Regions from separate parts of the Rhizobium zaerense genome, predicted to be linked through region 1. Evidence: predicted binding sites of a transcription regulator. Region 1 holds the regulator's gene; each other region holds the start of a gene.
The links. Region 1 encodes LexA, which represses DNA repair genes until DNA is damaged. Its sites were predicted from a motif close to TGTTCNNNNTGTGTTCNG; they were not measured.

Region 2: the regulator LexA is predicted to act here: its motif matches at 2,696-2,713, upstream of ACS4RR_RS22165 (PA0069 family radical SAM protein).
Region 3: the regulator LexA is predicted to act here: its motif matches at 1,721-1,738, upstream of dinB (DNA polymerase IV).

The regions. Positions count from the first base shown of each region.
Region 1 is NZ_CM132690.1:3,162,668-3,167,717, forward strand. Features, by position in the region: gene eno (phosphopyruvate hydratase) at 1-203, opposite strand, end outside; gene kdsA (3-deoxy-8-phosphooctulonate synthase) at 345-1,190, opposite strand; gene ACS4RR_RS15315 (VOC family protein) at 1,187-2,083, opposite strand; gene lexA (transcriptional repressor LexA) at 2,281-3,000, shown strand; gene ACS4RR_RS15325 (ComEC/Rec2 family competence protein) at 2,981-5,050, opposite strand, start outside.
Region 2 is NZ_CM132690.1:4,443,655-4,448,704, reverse strand. Features, by position in the region: gene rnhB (ribonuclease HII) at 448-1,137, opposite strand; gene ACS4RR_RS22165 (PA0069 family radical SAM protein) at 1,470-2,627, opposite strand; gene ACS4RR_RS22160 (glycosyltransferase family 2 protein) at 2,767-3,285, shown strand; gene ACS4RR_RS22155 (hypothetical protein) at 3,473-3,808, shown strand; gene moaB (molybdenum cofactor biosynthesis protein B) at 3,936-4,487, opposite strand; gene ACS4RR_RS22145 (4-(cytidine 5'-diphospho)-2-C-methyl-D-erythritol kinase) at 4,487-5,050, opposite strand, start outside.
Region 3 is NZ_CM132690.1:4,241,344-4,246,393, reverse strand. Features, by position in the region: gene ACS4RR_RS21195 (acyl-[ACP]--phospholipid O-acyltransferase) at 1-885, shown strand, start outside; gene ACS4RR_RS21190 (hypothetical protein) at 1,297-1,605, opposite strand; gene dinB (DNA polymerase IV) at 1,785-2,873, shown strand; gene ACS4RR_RS21180 (DUF982 domain-containing protein) at 2,951-3,286, opposite strand; gene ACS4RR_RS21175 (hypothetical protein) at 3,587-3,736, shown strand; gene ACS4RR_RS21170 (hypothetical protein) at 3,976-4,383, opposite strand; tRNA gene ACS4RR_RS21165 (tRNA-Pro) at 4,647-4,723, shown strand; gene ACS4RR_RS21160 (hypothetical protein) at 4,895-5,050, shown strand, end outside.

The sequences.
Region 1 (5,050 bases):
TCGACCGCCTTTTCGACGCCCTTGCCCAAGTAGCGCTTGCCGCCGTCGCGCAGTTCGACCGCCTCATGCGCGCCCGTCGAGGCACCCGAGGGAACGGCCGCGCGGCCCATGCTGCCATCTTCGAGATAGACATCGACTTCGACGGTGGGGTTGCCACGGCTATCGAGAATCTCGCGGGCGATGATATCGGTGATTGCAGTCATGGGTTCTTCCTGCTCGGTGGGTGATAAGTCGGTTCGAAACCTGTCTTAGTCGAAGGCGTGCAAATTACAATGCTGCAATTTCCAGCCTTCGGACCGTGTTCGGATCTCGCCTATAGCACGATCATGTCAGGCTGTTGAACGTCAAGCCTTGGCGACCGCATCGAAGGCGAGTAGCTTTTCAAGCAGCCGCGGCATGTCCTTGAGATAGACCATGTTGGGGCCGTCGGAAGGTGCATTGTCGGGGTCCTGGTGGGTTTCGACGAACACGCCGGCGATACCGGTAGCCACCGCTGCGCGCGCCAGCGTTTCCACGAATTCCCGCTGACCGCCGGAGGATTCGCCCTGCCCGCCCGGCTGCGCCACGGAATGGGTCGCATCGAAGATAACGGGGGCGCCCATCGCCGCCATGATCGGCAGCGAACGCATGTCGGAAACCAGCGTGTTGTAACCGAAAGAGGCGCCGCGCTCGCACAGCAGCACGTTCGGATTGCCACTGGCATTGAGCTTCTTCAGAACGTTCTTCATATCCCAGGGAGCGAGGAACTGGCCCTTCTTGACGTTGACGACGCGGCCGGTCTTGGCCGCGGCAATAAGAAGGTCGGTCTGGCGGCAAAGGAAGGCCGGGATCTGCAGGACGTCGACGATCTTTGCCACCTCGGCGCATTGTTCGGCGGTATGAACGTCGGTCAGGACGGGAAAGCCGAATTCCTTCTTGAGGTCGGCAAAGACCTCCATGCCCTTTTCGATCCCGATACCGCGTTCGGCCGAGAGCGAGGTCCGGTTCGCCTTGTCGAAGGAACTCTTGTAGACGAGGCCGATGCCGAGCCTTCCGCAAAGCTCCTTCAGCGTGCCGGCGACCATGAAGGCGTGGTCGCGGCTCTCCATCTGGCAGGGACCGGCAATTAGCGACAGGCGGCCGGTATTGGAAAAGGTGACCTGGCCTTGGCCTTCGCCGACCCTGACGTCGGAATTCGTATCAGTGCTCATCGTGTTTCCTCGAAGGCGAAGAGCGTGCCCTGCCCGGGCGCGGGCTTCACCAGAATGCGATTGTTCTTGCGCGTGTATGTCACCCCGTTAGCAGCCAAATGCGCTTCTGTCACGGCAAGATCGGCAACAGCAAAGAGGATTGCCCGGCCGCGCAGGCCGCGATCTGCGGATGAGCCGGCGATGTCGAAATAGGCCTCCAGCCCTTCCGGCGTCATCAGACCGATTTTCGCATTTGACGCCGCGACATTGACGCCGAAACCGGTTTTCTCGACTGCCGATTGCGCCGCTGCAAGGCCGACGAAGGCAGCGAATGCGGCCGGTTCCGGCGCGCAAAGCGCGATCTCCGTTATGCCGGTCACGCCATTGGCATGCGTCTCCAGCGCGGCGCGGTCGGCCGGCAGCGGATTGATACGCTCGACGGTGAAGAGCAAGAGATCAGGCGCGCGCAGGTCGCCGGCAAAAGCCAGCTTGAAGCCGGCAATCGTCTCGGAGCCGTCCGGCATCGTCATCGGCCGGTTGAACTGCAGCATCTCCCCGGCGCTCGACCCGTTGCCGACGAAATCCTGATGATCGATGCCGGCATCCTTGCTGCCGAAGGCCACCGCCGAAAGCCCCTCCGCGCCGCAACGGAAGCGGAAAGCCCGGTTGCGAGCGGTGAAGACATTGCCTCGTCGCGCCGATGCCTCGCTCTCCTCGACGCTCGCGATCCCGAGCGGCTCCAGATAGGTCTTGTCGGCAAAGAAGACGCAGGCATTCTCCGTTCCGAAGGGATGGCGCGCATCGGCGGCAACGGTGAAGCCGAGCTTGCCGAGCCTTTCGCGCGCCAGATCGATGTCGACGACCGGCAGCACGACATGATCCAGCGGGTACGGTTTGGTGGAATGCGTGTTCATCATATCCCTCCTCAAATCGGCAAGAGATGTGCGACAGCGCCACCCTCAATGCAAGACATGTGTCCAATCCGGCGAATGAAAATAAGAATCTCGACGAGTTGGTGCCAAGTTTTACGGAAATTTAGCTACTTGCGGAACACATATGGAACATATAGTGTCTGTTCTGGATTTGTTTCAATCACGAGGTCACAACGTCGATGCTCACGCGCAAACAACAGGAGCTTCTCCTTTTCATTCATGAGCGCATGAAGGAATCCGGCGTTCCGCCATCTTTCGACGAAATGAAGGATGCCCTGGACCTCGCTTCGAAGTCCGGGATTCATCGCTTGATTACAGCGCTCGAGGAACGTGGCTTCATTCGCCGCCTACCGAACCGGGCCCGCGCGATCGAGGTCATCAAGCTTCCGGAGGCCTACAGCCCCAGCATCCAGCCGCGGCGTGGCTTTTCGCCGAGCGTCATCGAGGGCAGCCTCGGCAAGCCACAGCCGGTCGCCGCTCCTGCCCCTGCAAAACCCGTCGCCGACAACGGCAACTCGGTCTCCGTGCCGGTCATGGGCCGCATCGCCGCCGGTGTTCCGATCTCGGCGATCCAGAACAACACCCACGACATCGTCGTTCCGGCCGACATGCTCGGTTCCGGTGAACATTATGCGCTGGAGGTCAAGGGCGATTCGATGATCGACGCCGGCATCTTTGACGGCGACACCGTGATCATCCGCAACGGCAGCACCGCAAGTCCTGGCGACATCGTCGTTGCTCTCGTCGACGACGAGGAAGCGACACTCAAACGCTTCCGCCGCAAGGGCGCCTCGATTGCGCTCGAAGCCGCCAACCCGGCTTACGAGACCCGGATTTTCGGGCCGGACCGTGTCAAGGTTCAGGGCAAGCTCGTCGGTCTTATTCGCCGCTATCACTGACCTTGGCTAGACCGGGCTCGGTAAAACTATTGCTGCGCCAGTCATAGGCGCGATGGCGCATCCATGGCCGCGACAATGCATCGAATGCGGTTGCCACCTCCAGGCCGGCGTTCGTGAAGCGCAACTCGACGGAACCGGTCCTGCGCAGCGTTTCACCGGTGAAGAGCGTCGCACCTGAGCGGCAGCTGTTGAAGCGCAGGCGGACCGACGTCACGACGATATCGGCGGCGTCGCATGCGGGGCCGAGATAGGCGGCATTGTCGATGACGGCCACGACCTGGCCATTGCCAAGCCTTGATGTGCACCAGGCCTTTTTGACGCAGGAAAAGCGGTTTGCTTCACCGGCCGCTGCGGCTGCACGCATCGCGGTCCTCGCTTCGGTCTGCTGATCGCGGGAAAGCCTGACGCGGCGGTCTTCTCCCTCCGGCGGGATAGCAGGACCATCCAGCATCTTCGGCGGATCATGCGTCGGCAGGACCAGCGCTCTCTGCCATTGGTCGAAGATGAAATCCGGCGGTCGTTCACGGTTGGACGCCATTGCTGCCGCCTCGACGACCGCGACGAGATTGCCATCCTCCGAAATCACCAGATCCGGCGGCCGGGGAACCGGTAGAAGGAACAGGATGAGCGTCGAGACTGCGATGATCGATGTGCCGGAATGGCGCAGTCGCGTCCGGAGCAGCGTCAGCAGAAGAAAGCCTGCCACGGCGACCGCGAAATACCAGCCGGGCAAACGGCCAACGTCGATATTGCCGCCCCAGCCGGATACCGTCTTTGCGACCGCGATCACCAGATCGAGGCCGAATCCGACGACCTTCCAGGCCCAAACATCCAGACCGAAAGGCATGAGCAGCATCGCCAGCAGCCCGGCCGGCATGACGATAAAGGAGATGATCGGCATCGTCGCGAGGTTTGCCGGCAGGCCATAGGCGGTCAGGCGATGAAAATGCTCGATCGAAAACAGCGCGGTTGAAAAGCCGCCGATCAGCGACGTCAGGAAGACGCCGCCGAAGAAACCCGCAACCGTAACGACCGGCCTGATGATCGGCAGCTTGAGGAAGGCGTTTTCGCGGACGCGCCGGTCCTTCCACAGCTGATAGCCCGAGACCAGCGCCAATGTCGCGGCAAAGGACATCTGGAAGCTCGGACCCAAGACCTCGGACGGCGAAATGGCGATGATGACGAGCGCGGAGAGCGCGACATTGCGCAGGCTGATCGACGGCCGGTCGAAGAAGACGGCAATCAACATGATGGCCATCATGATGAAGGCGCGTTCGGCAGAGACCCCAAAGCCCGAGATCAGGAAATAGGCGGTCACGGCGATGAGCGCGCCGGCGGCAGCGATCTTCTTCGTCGGATAGGCCTCAGCGACGCCGGGAAAGAGGCTGAGCAACATCCGGAACCCAACGAAGAAGATACCGGCCGACAGCGCCATGTTGAGGCCGGAGATGGCGACGATATGAGCCAGGCCGGACTGGCGCAGCGCTTCCGTCGTCTCATTCGAGATGGCGCGCCGCTCGTCCGTCACCAGAGCAGCGGCGAAAGCGCCGGTGTCGCCAGGCAAGATCGACCTTATGCGGTCGCCAATGCCGCTGCGCAGCCGGTAGAGCCCTTCGAGCAGAGCTTCCCACGTCGATCTTGCCGCCTGCGGACCTGCCTGCCAGTCGACCTTCGACGGCGCGCCGTAGAAGAAGCCGTTCGCGCCGATTCCATCGAAATAGGCACCGAAGGAGAAGTCGTTGAGCTCAGGAAGTGCTGGACCTGCCGGCGGCGTCAGCCGCGCCCTGCCGGTTATGATATCACCGATCTCGATGGGCGCGTCTGCGCCGCGGGTGATCGCAGTTATGCGTTCGGGCGACCGCTTCACTTCCGGCGCCTCCGTACCGGTGACGGCAAGAATGTAGCGCCACCGGCCGCGACCGTCGCCTTCGCGCCGTTCCACACGGCCGGTCACCGTCGTCGTGACGGCGGAATCGAGGATCACGGTCGAAGCCCGCCAGCTCTCGAGCTGCGCGGAGGCCATGCCGCAGGCCACAAGTGCAAGCGCCAG
Region 2 (5,050 bases), 1.3 Mb from region 1:
CCTCTTCTTTTGCTGGCAAGGCTTGGTCTTTACTCGGCTTGGGGCCGAGGACAATGCGGTACCGTTGAACCGGCATCGCCACCTTCGCCTGGGTCGAATCACGTTTCTCGAGCCGTCTTCGAACCGTTGTAAACAGGGCGAAGGGACATGCCACAACGTCTCGATTCCCTCTTCTCCCCAGCGGGGAGAAGGTGCCCGTAGGGCGGATGAGGGGGCCGCGAATCCGATCTTTCCTACAATGCCGATGCGCGCGCTGGGACACATGGCGTTGCCGTCGCGGCGGATAGGTAAGTGGGAGCGTGATTGTGCCGTGCGGCCCCCTCATCCGCCTGCCGGCACCTTCTCCCCGCTGGGGAGAAGAGGACATGTCGCGACCTCTCCGTTCCTCGCGCCCCTTTCACAGAGCATACCGCGGACTTTTCATTTGCCAGGTCTTCTGTGGGCGATCTATTCGGAAAGCAGTTCATCCGTCTCAGGACCATCTTCGACCTTGCGCAACGGCCTGAAGCTCATCCGGTGCAGCGAGCAGGGGCCGTGTCTCTCGATGCCGGCGCGGTGCTGAGCCGTGCCATAGCCCACATGCGCGGCAAAGCCGTAATCCGGAAATACCTTATGCGCTCGCGCCATCATCCGGTCACGCGTCACCTTGGCGACAATCGAAGCGGCGGCGATCGAGACCGAGCGGGCATCACCCTTGACCACGGCCTGTCCGGGGCAATCGAGGCCGGGCGGCACGTCGAGGCCGTCGGTCAGCACGTAGCTTGCCGGAATGGCGAGGCTGCAGATGGCGCGGCGCATGGCGTCGAGGCTTGCCTTGCGGATATCCGTCTCGTCGATACGCGTCGAACTGGAGGAGGCGATGGAAACGGTCGCAGTTGCCAGAATCTGCACGAACAGTTCCTCGCGCCGTTGCGCCGAAAGCTGCTTGGAATCGTTCAGGCCCTCAGGGATGCGCCGGGGATCAAGGATGACGGCGGCAGCCACGACGGGTCCCGCCAGCGGCCCGCGGCCTGCCTCGTCGGCACCCGCGACCGGCCAGTGGCCGGCCTTGCGGGCTTTGAGCTCCAGTCGGAAATCCGGCACGAGCGGAACCGTGTCGAAAAGCAGGGGAGAATCGGGTGGCGTGCGAGGTTTCATGCGGCTGAACCTCGCACGCCAACCCGATTGCCCGCAAGTCCCCGGATCAGGGCGGCGGCCGGGGACGCTCCGGCGGATGGTGGCGGTCAGGGCCATCCGCGGGATTTGCGCTCGGGCTCGAAAACAGGGCGGTTTTGTCGAGCGCCGATGCGCAAGCTAGAAGCAATTCCAGGAAAAGTGTGCAGCGGTTTTCCGTCCGGAATTGCGTAAAGGTTAGAGGAAAATCCAGGAAAAGTGTGCAGCGGTTTTCCGTCCGGAATTGCGTAAAACGTTAGAGGAAATTCCAGACAAAGCGCGGAGCGGTTTTGCCGGAATTGCGTGGAAACAAAAGGTTAGAGCAGCGATAGTTGCACGCCGCTGCCGTCTGGCGGCACGAACAGATCGTCGCGTAGCGGCACGCTGCGGCGCGTCAACTCGAAACGTCGGGCTGCCATTTCAAAGCGCCGGGCGATCTGCCAAGCATAGGGACCGGCGCCTTTCATGCGCTTGCCGAATTCGGCGTCATAATCCTTGCCGCCGCGCATCGAGCGCACCAGCGACATCACATGCCGATAACGATCGGGATAATGCTGCAGCAGCCAATCGCGAAACAGCGGACTGACCTCGAGCGGCAGTCTGAGGATGACATAGCTCGCCTCGGCAGCACCGGCAGCCTTGGCCGATTCGAGGATGCGCTCCAGCTCGTGGTCGTTCAGCGCCGGGATGAGCGGGGCGGCCATCACAGCCGTCTGGATGCCTGCTTCGGCCAGCGTGTGGATCGTCTCCAGGCGCCGCGGCGGCGTGGCGGCACGCGGCTCCATCGTCCGGGCAAGCTTGCGATCCAGCGTGGTCACCGAGATGCCTACACGCACTAGATTCTTGCTTGCCATCTCCTGCAGAATGTCGAGATCGCGCAGGATCATCGCCGACTTGGTGACAATCGATACTGGATGGTTCGCCTTGTTCAACACCTCGAGGATGCCGCGCATGATGCGCCATTCCTTCTCGATCGGCTGATAGGGATCGGTATTGGTGCCGATCGCGATCACCCGCACCTTGTAGCCGGGCTTGGCGAGTTCCCGCTCCAAGAGTTTTGCCGCATCGGGCTTGGCAAACAGCTTCGTCTCGAAATCGAGCCCCGCAGAAAGCCCCATATAGGCGTGTGTCGGCCGGGCGAAACAATAGATGCAGCCGTGCTCGCAGCCGCGATAAGGATTGATCGAGCGGTCGAAGGAAATGTCCGGCGATTCGTTACGGGTGATCGCCGTGCGCGGTTTTTCGACCTGCACTTCCGTCTTGAACGGCGGCAATTCTTCCCACGTCTGCCAGCCGTCGTCGACGGTCTCGCGCTGCTGCGCTTCGAATCGACCTGTCGGGTTCAGTCCCGCCCCACGCCCACGACGCCGATCGACCTCGACCCTCAGACCGGAGGAAACGATCATCGCATCGGCAATATCTGCCGTATTGGCAGGCGCGAATGCGGCCTGCCCTGCCAGGGACTGCTCTCTCATCGGATTCTCCCGCGGCGAAAAGCCATCGCCGTCGCCCGTTTTGCTGATTAAATTCCTATCCGCAAAAAGAGAACAATGCAAGAACAAAATGAGGAAAACGGCGCTGGCAAAAATTTGTGCGGCGCATTATAAATAGTCAATGTTGACGGTTGTTCTCGAATGTCAGGATCAGGAATCTGAGCTGGCACAGACTTTATCGGTACTGGTGGCGGGCGCGGTGGAGGGGCTGGTGAGCGATGTGGTCGTGCTCGATCACGGCTCGCGCGACGGCACCTCGCGGGTGGCCGACGCCGCCGGTTGCCGCTTCCATTCGCAATGGGATATCAAGGACATCGTCCGCGCTGCCCGCGGCGAATGGCTGCTTTTCGTCGAGCCGGGTGCAAGACCCCAGGCCGGCTGGATCGATGAGATCGCCGAATATGTGGCGCTGAACAAGCTGCCGGCGCGCTTCACCGCATCGCGCGGCTACCGGCGCCCGTTCTTCCAGCGTGTCGGCCGGACCGTGCCGCCGCTGGAACTCGGCTTTCTCCTGCCGAAGAAGCAGGCGCTCGCCATCGCCAAAAGCGGCATGCGGCTCACCGAATTCGTCAAGGGCCAGAAGCCGCGCCGGCTGGCGAGTGAACTCATTCCCTCCTGGGCCGCCCGCGCTGCGCGGTAGGTGTCGCGACCCTCTCCACCGTTCGCGCAAAAGATGGCGCCCAATAGGATTTCGCGCTATAATTCAATCATGGCGCCGTCGAAGCGCCTCGCTTCGCAACGGAATGGCCATGGAATGCCGGTGAACGGCAGAACAGGTCAGCGAAAATCTCCTTTTCTGCCGGGTTCCCGGCGAAAGGAGGTGCGTCATGACACGCGGTAGGGTCTACGGCGTACGCAGTATGGTCTTCGGCCTCATAGCCGTCATATTGCCGACAATGGTGATCGCGCATCCGCATTCGGTAGCATCGCAGATGATGCGCAGTTGCGCAGGCCGACCCGAAATCGTCAATTTCCTGGACAAGAACTTCGCCGAAAAGCTCACGGCAGTCGGACTGATCAACCAGAACGCCATTCTCGAGGTCTATGCCGCCGAAAGCGGCACCTGGACACTCATCGTCACGGATGTTCATGGCATAAGCTGCGTCCTGCTGTCGGGTGATAGCTGGGACACGATGCCCGTCCTGCCGGCCATTGCGACATAACGCATGTCGCGCAAAAGTGTGCTGCGGTTTTGCGATAACGACATGCGTAAAAACAAAGACCTGAAGCGCAAGGAGCGAATCTGAAATACTGTGACGCGCCTTAGGCGATGCCGCTGTCGCAGGCAGTCTATCTGGTCGCGCCGCGTTTCAGGTGCTCGTCAAGACGCGGCATGATCTCGACGAAATTGCACGGCACGCTGCGATAGTCGAGCTGTCCTTTCAGAATGCCGTCCCAGGCATCCCGGCAGGCGCCGGGCGAACCCGGCAGCACGAAGATGAAGGTGGCGTTGGCAACACCTGCCGTGGCGCGCGACTGGATCGTCGCCGTGCCGATCTTCTCGTAGGAGATCCGGTGGAATATGGCGGAAAAGCCGTCCATCCGCTTTTCGAATAAAGGTTCCAGCGCCTCGGGCGTCACATCGCGGCCGGTAAAGCCGGTGCCGCCAGTGGTGATGACGACGTCTATATCTTCGTTCTCAGTCCAGGCCTTCACTCGCGCGGCAATCTTTTCGCGATCATCGGGCACAATTCCCCGGTCGACCAGCCTGTGGCCCGCCTCCGTGATCCGCGCCGCCAGCGTATCGCCTGACTTGTCCGTCTCCGGCGTGCGGGTATCCGAGACAGTCAGAACCGCAATGCCGACCGCGATGAAGGGCCGTTTTTCGTCCAGATCTGCCATCATGCACCTCCCGAAACGGTTTCCGTCGCCTGGAAATACCAGTCAGGGCGCGCGTCGTGAAGAGCTGCCGCAGCATCTTCGGCAGCAGTCATGCTCGCAAATATGCCGAAACAGGTGGCGCCGGAACCGGACATGCGGGTCAAAAGCGCGCCCTTCGCTTGCAGCATCGCCGAGATTGCCGTGATCTCGGGCAGGAGTTCGCGCGCCGGCGGCTCCAGGTCGTTGCGGGCAGCAGCAATTGCCGCGAGCCAGTCGGCAGTCTGAAGCCGGCTCGGTGCCAGGCGCAGAGCCGGATTGTTTTTCTCCGCCAGCCGGCGGAAAACCTCGGGCGTCGAAACGCCCTTCAGCGGATTGGCGAGCACCATGGCAAAGGCCGGCAGCTCTGGCACAGGTTCGAGCTCTTCGCCGATGCCGCGGGCAATCAGCGGCCGGCTCGCAAGGCACATCGGCACGTCGGCGCCGAGCTTCAGGGCGAGAGCTGCGAGCGCCTCCTCGGGCAATGTCGCGCCCCAGAGCCGCATCAGCCCGCGCAGCGTCGCGGCCGCATCGGCCGAGCCGCCGCC
Region 3 (5,050 bases), 1.1 Mb from region 1:
TCCTTCGGGCTGACGGCCGGCACGGTGCTGCCGCTGATCTCGGGCGTGCCGGTTTATTTCTATCCGTCGCCGCTGCATTACCGCATCGTGCCGGAGCTGATCTATGTCTCCAACGCCACGATCATCTTCGGCACCGACACCTTCCTCAACGGCTATGCCAGGACGGCGCATCCCTACGATTTCCGCTCGATCCGCTATATCTTCTCCGGCGCCGAGCCGGTGAAGGCCGCGACCCGCCAGACCTATATGGAAAAATTCGGCCTGCGCATCCTCGAAGGCTATGGCGTCACCGAGACGGCGCCGGTCATTTCCATCAACACGCCGATGTACAACAAGTCGGGCACGGTCGGCAAAATCCTGCCCGGCATGGAATGGAAGCTCGAACCGGTGCCCGGCATCGATGAGGGCGGAAGGCTGCATGTGCGCGGCGCCAATGTCATGGCCGGTTACCTCCGCGCCGAAAAGCCCGGCGTGCTCGAGCCGCTCGCCGACGGCTGGCACGATACCGGCGACATCGTCACCATCGATGAGGACGGCTTCGTCAAGATCCGCGGCCGCGCCAAGCGCTTCGCCAAGATCGGCGGCGAAATGATCTCGCTCGCCGCCGTCGAAACGCTCGCCGCCGAGCTCTGGCCGGGCGCCCTCTCGGTCGTCTCCTCGATGCCCGACGCCAAGAAGGGCGAGCGCCTGGTGCTGCTCACCGACGCCCCCACCGCCACCCGCGCCGAATTCCTCGCCTTCGCCAAATCCAAGGGCGCCATGGACATGATGGTGCCGGCCGAGGTCAATATCGGCAAGGTGCCGGTGCTCGGTTCCGGCAAGGTCGATTTCGTCGCGGCGCGCAAGCTGGCGGAGATGGCGGCGCAGGCGGGGGAGGCGGCGTAGGCGTCGTGTGGCAGCCCTCAGGCGCAAACCGGAATTGTTGCAGGCGCGTTGCAAGACCCCTCCCCAACCCCTCCCCACAAGGCGGAGGGGCCAAGCCGTGGTCCCGGCGGCGACCAAAGGAGAGGTCCTGCCGGCTGTTACCGTTAGTTTGGTACGATGCGGGGTCACGTGAAGCAGTGCGGCACGTTAGCCCCTCCCCCTTGTGGGGAGGGGTTGGGGAGGGGTCTTGAGACGGGCGCCGGCGCGGTGATCCCCCGCAGGATCGACAGGCAGACCCTGTTGAAATCGCTTTCGACAACTGGCTGCGCTGGAAGAACAACCCGTCGTCGTGAAGCCAGGACGATTTCGTCGCGCCGCTGGTCGTCTTGAAATTGCGCTCGGCGCGGCATTTCGAGAGATTATCGGCCACGCTCAGCGGCTCGATACACGCACTGCGCCGGCAGCTCGGAGACTGCGCTGGACGGCGGCGACCTGGCGGGATGCGATATCCACCGAGACCTCGATCTCGCCTTCGAGTGGCCCATCGCGACGGGCGCCGTCGTCATGAGAGGCATCCCCGCCTGATGGCGCCGAACCGGCACTGTTCCGGTCGCTTGCCGACTGGATAAAGATGTCGGGCCTCGAAATCCCATGCTGCTGAACCAGATGTTCGACCGCCAGATCGGCGGCTTCGCGTGTTTCGAACCTGGCTCGGATCGTGGTCGTGCTGTCGTCCGCCATTGGCTGCCTCCTGATATCGATGTCCACAGCATGACAACGCCTCGGGCGGCTGGTAGTTTCGACGGCGGTCCCGGCCGCCGATTGGAATCGTTGATATCGCATTCCAAGCCTGCTATGTTCTGTTTTTGTTTCGGCGCGCAATTTCAGAGGCCGATCCCATCGCGATCGCTGAAACCGCCATGAACGAGACAAGCTCACCCCCAGTCCGGAAAATCGTCCATGTCGACATGGATGCTTTTTATGCGTCGGTCGAGCAGCGCGATAATGCGGACTTGCGCGGCAAACCGATTGCCGTCGGCGGGTCGGCCGCCCGGGGTGTGGTGGCGGCGGCGAGCTATGAGGCCCGCAAATTCGGTGTTCACTCGGCAATGCCATCTGTGACCGCCAAGCGCAAATGTCCTGACCTGATCTTCGTGCCGCCGCGCTTTGCCGTCTACAAGGCGGTGTCGCAGCAGATCCGTGAGATCTTTGCCGAATACACGCCGCTGATCGAGCCGCTGTCGCTCGACGAGGCCTATCTCGATGTGACGCAAAATCTGAAAGGCATGACGATCGCCACCGAGGTGGCTTTGGAGATCCGCGCCAAGATCAAGCAGGTCACCGGCCTCAACGCGTCGGCCGGGATTTCCTACAACAAGTTCCTTGCCAAGATGGCAAGTGACCTCAACAAGCCGAACGGCCAGGCTGTGATCACGCCGAAGAACGGGCCGGCCTTCGTCGAGCAGCTTCCCGTCCGGAAATTCCATGGCGTCGGACCGGCAACCACCGAGAAGATGCATCAACTCGGGATCGAAACAGGCGCCGATCTCAAGGAGAAGACACTCGAGTTCCTCGTCGAGCATTTCGGCAAGTCGGGGCCTTATTTTTACGGCATCGCCCGCGGCATCGACGAGCGCCAGGTCAAGCCCGACCGGGTGCGCAAATCCGTCGGCGCGGAAGATACCTTCTCAGAGGACCTCCACGCCTTCGAGCCTGCTCGCGAAGGGCTCCAGCCGCTGATCGAAAAGGTGTGGGCTTACTGCGAGGCCAACGGCATCGCGGCCAAGACAGTGACGCTCAAGGTGAAATATGCCGACTTCAGCCAGATCACCCGCAGCAAGACGGTTCTGGCACCCCTGCCGGCAATAGCCGACCTCGAGGATCTGGTCAACCTGCTGCTCGCGCCGATCTTTCCGCCGCGAAAGGGCATACGGCTGCTCGGCGTCACCCTCTCCTCGCTGGAAGGACGAGCACCGGCCGCGGAACCGCAGCTGCGGCTGACTTTTTAGGCCGCGAGCATCGGCTGGGCGGAAGCGGCGTCACGCCGCGCGCTGACATCCTGAGCTTTGCTCGCGCTCTCCTCGCGTCAATGTGCGTGGCGTCTTTGATATCGGTCGCCAACCTGACGCGCCGGCCTGGGCGGATGCGCGGCGGGTTTGGCCGTCCAGGGGGCCAGCACCGTCGGCATGCCGGCTTCGAGGCAGGCTGCGACAAAAGCCTCCCGCGCGACCATGCTCGGTATGATGCCGTTGAGGGCACCGCGACACGTCTTCACCGCCCGATCATGGCGCTCTCCATGACGCAGCGGCCACTCGTTTTCGAGAAAATCCAGGGCGTCGTAGACGCTTGTGAAGGCGCGCTCCAAACCGCACTGCAACCGGAGTCTCACCGGCCGAACCCATGGGACATCGTTCAGCGGCATTATTTCCTCCTTTCATGCCACCAATGATCCTGATCGAAATGATATTGTGGGTGACAGCGGACCGTTCAAGAGCCCAGGACCAGCCCAATTTTTGATCGGTGCGACGACGCAACCTTGCGTCTCCGGCTGCCATAGGCGCCCGGTGCACATCCTTGAACGACGCGCGACCGTCCGTCGCCCCATTGGTTTCATCCACCAGATATCCGCGATTTCGAGCCGGGCGGAACCTCCTCGGACCTCCGAAGTTTGCGGGACGAGGAGAATTCCACATGCATCTGATACGCCAAATCCAAGGGCGCCATGGACATGATGGTGCCGGCCGAGGTCAGGATCGGCAAGGTGCCGGTGCTCGGTTCGGGCAAGGTGGATTTCGTCGCGGCCCGGAAGCTGGCGGAAGCTGCGGTGCAGGCGGGGAGGCGGCGTGAGGGCTGGAGTCATCAGTTGCGGTGAGTTTGTTGAAAACTCAGCCCCTCACTGCAACCTTACCGGGGTCGAGCCACGTGTCTCGCCCCGTCCTGCGGACCCCCGTAAACGGGGCGAGGGGACGTGCCCTGCCAGAGGTTGGTGTGGAACGGAGAGGTCGCGGCGTTGTCCCTTCGCCCCGCGAGCGGGGAGAAGGTGGCGGCAGCCGGATGAGGGGCGGCTCTCGGCACCAAGCAACAATGGCCCCGTGCCGAGGAAACCGTCCGTTACTTCTGTTCGGGCGCCAGAAACTCCGCGCAATAGGACGGGCCGTTGACGCCGGGGATGTCGGCGACGGTGCGGATGTCGCGGATCGTGTAATCGGAGTTGGTGGTGATTTCGGCCTGGCAGCGCAGATAGGCGGTGCGGGCCGACGCGATCTGCTTGCCGCGCTTGCCATCGGCGCCTTCGGCATATTTCGCCGGGATGCGCACGGTCTTGTAGCCGCCCCGCCAGGTATAGATGGTGCTCGATCCTTGCTCGCTGTCGCTGATCGGCGGCCCGTAAGCGGCAAAGAAGACGCCGGCCGATTTGCCCACCCAGCGGGCCTCGATCGGGTTGCCGGCGGAAGGAATGGTCGTGCATCCGGCAAGCGCAATGGCAAGCCCGGCCGCGGTCATCATGCGGAAATTCATCGTGTCGTCCCTGATCTCTAGCGCATTGGCTGGCAAGCCGCCCCCGTGAGCGGTTTCGCCTGTCCCGTCGTGCCCTTTAGCGCGGAACCCGGCAAAAGAAAATTGCCCCATTGAGACTTAAGTTCGATTTGCGGCAGGTGTGTCTTTTTGCTGCAGCCGCCGACCTCCCGACCCGTCACAACCCCGTCAAAAATTCCGCCGGCTTTTTGGAATTTGGTGCTTGTGCAACCAGATAGGCTGTTCTATAGAAGCGCCGCTGGTCACGGAGTGTAGCGCAGTCTGGTAGCGCACCACGTTCGGGACGTGGGGGTCGAGTGTTCGAATCACTCCACTCCGACCAGCTTGAATTCATTGCGCTTTTCCCGAATTTTTTGAGCGCGAAATCGGCCCTAAATTGGCGGACCCGACAGAAATCCCGACAGAAAACATCTAGGCTCTTTTGACGAGATTTCTGTCTGCCACTTCTTGAAAATCGATTTAAAACCTTGAGGGGAAAATGAAGCCTGAGTGTTTGGATATTGTCGAAGACCACCTTGGATCGTTTTTTGATGAAGCTCTGGCCTATCCGCAGAACGCCTGGAACATCCAGTTCGTCCTCGACCATTTCAAGGAGCGGCCTGAGCTTACTGGCATCGACATCGACAATCTGTTCGAGCACGAGGATAGA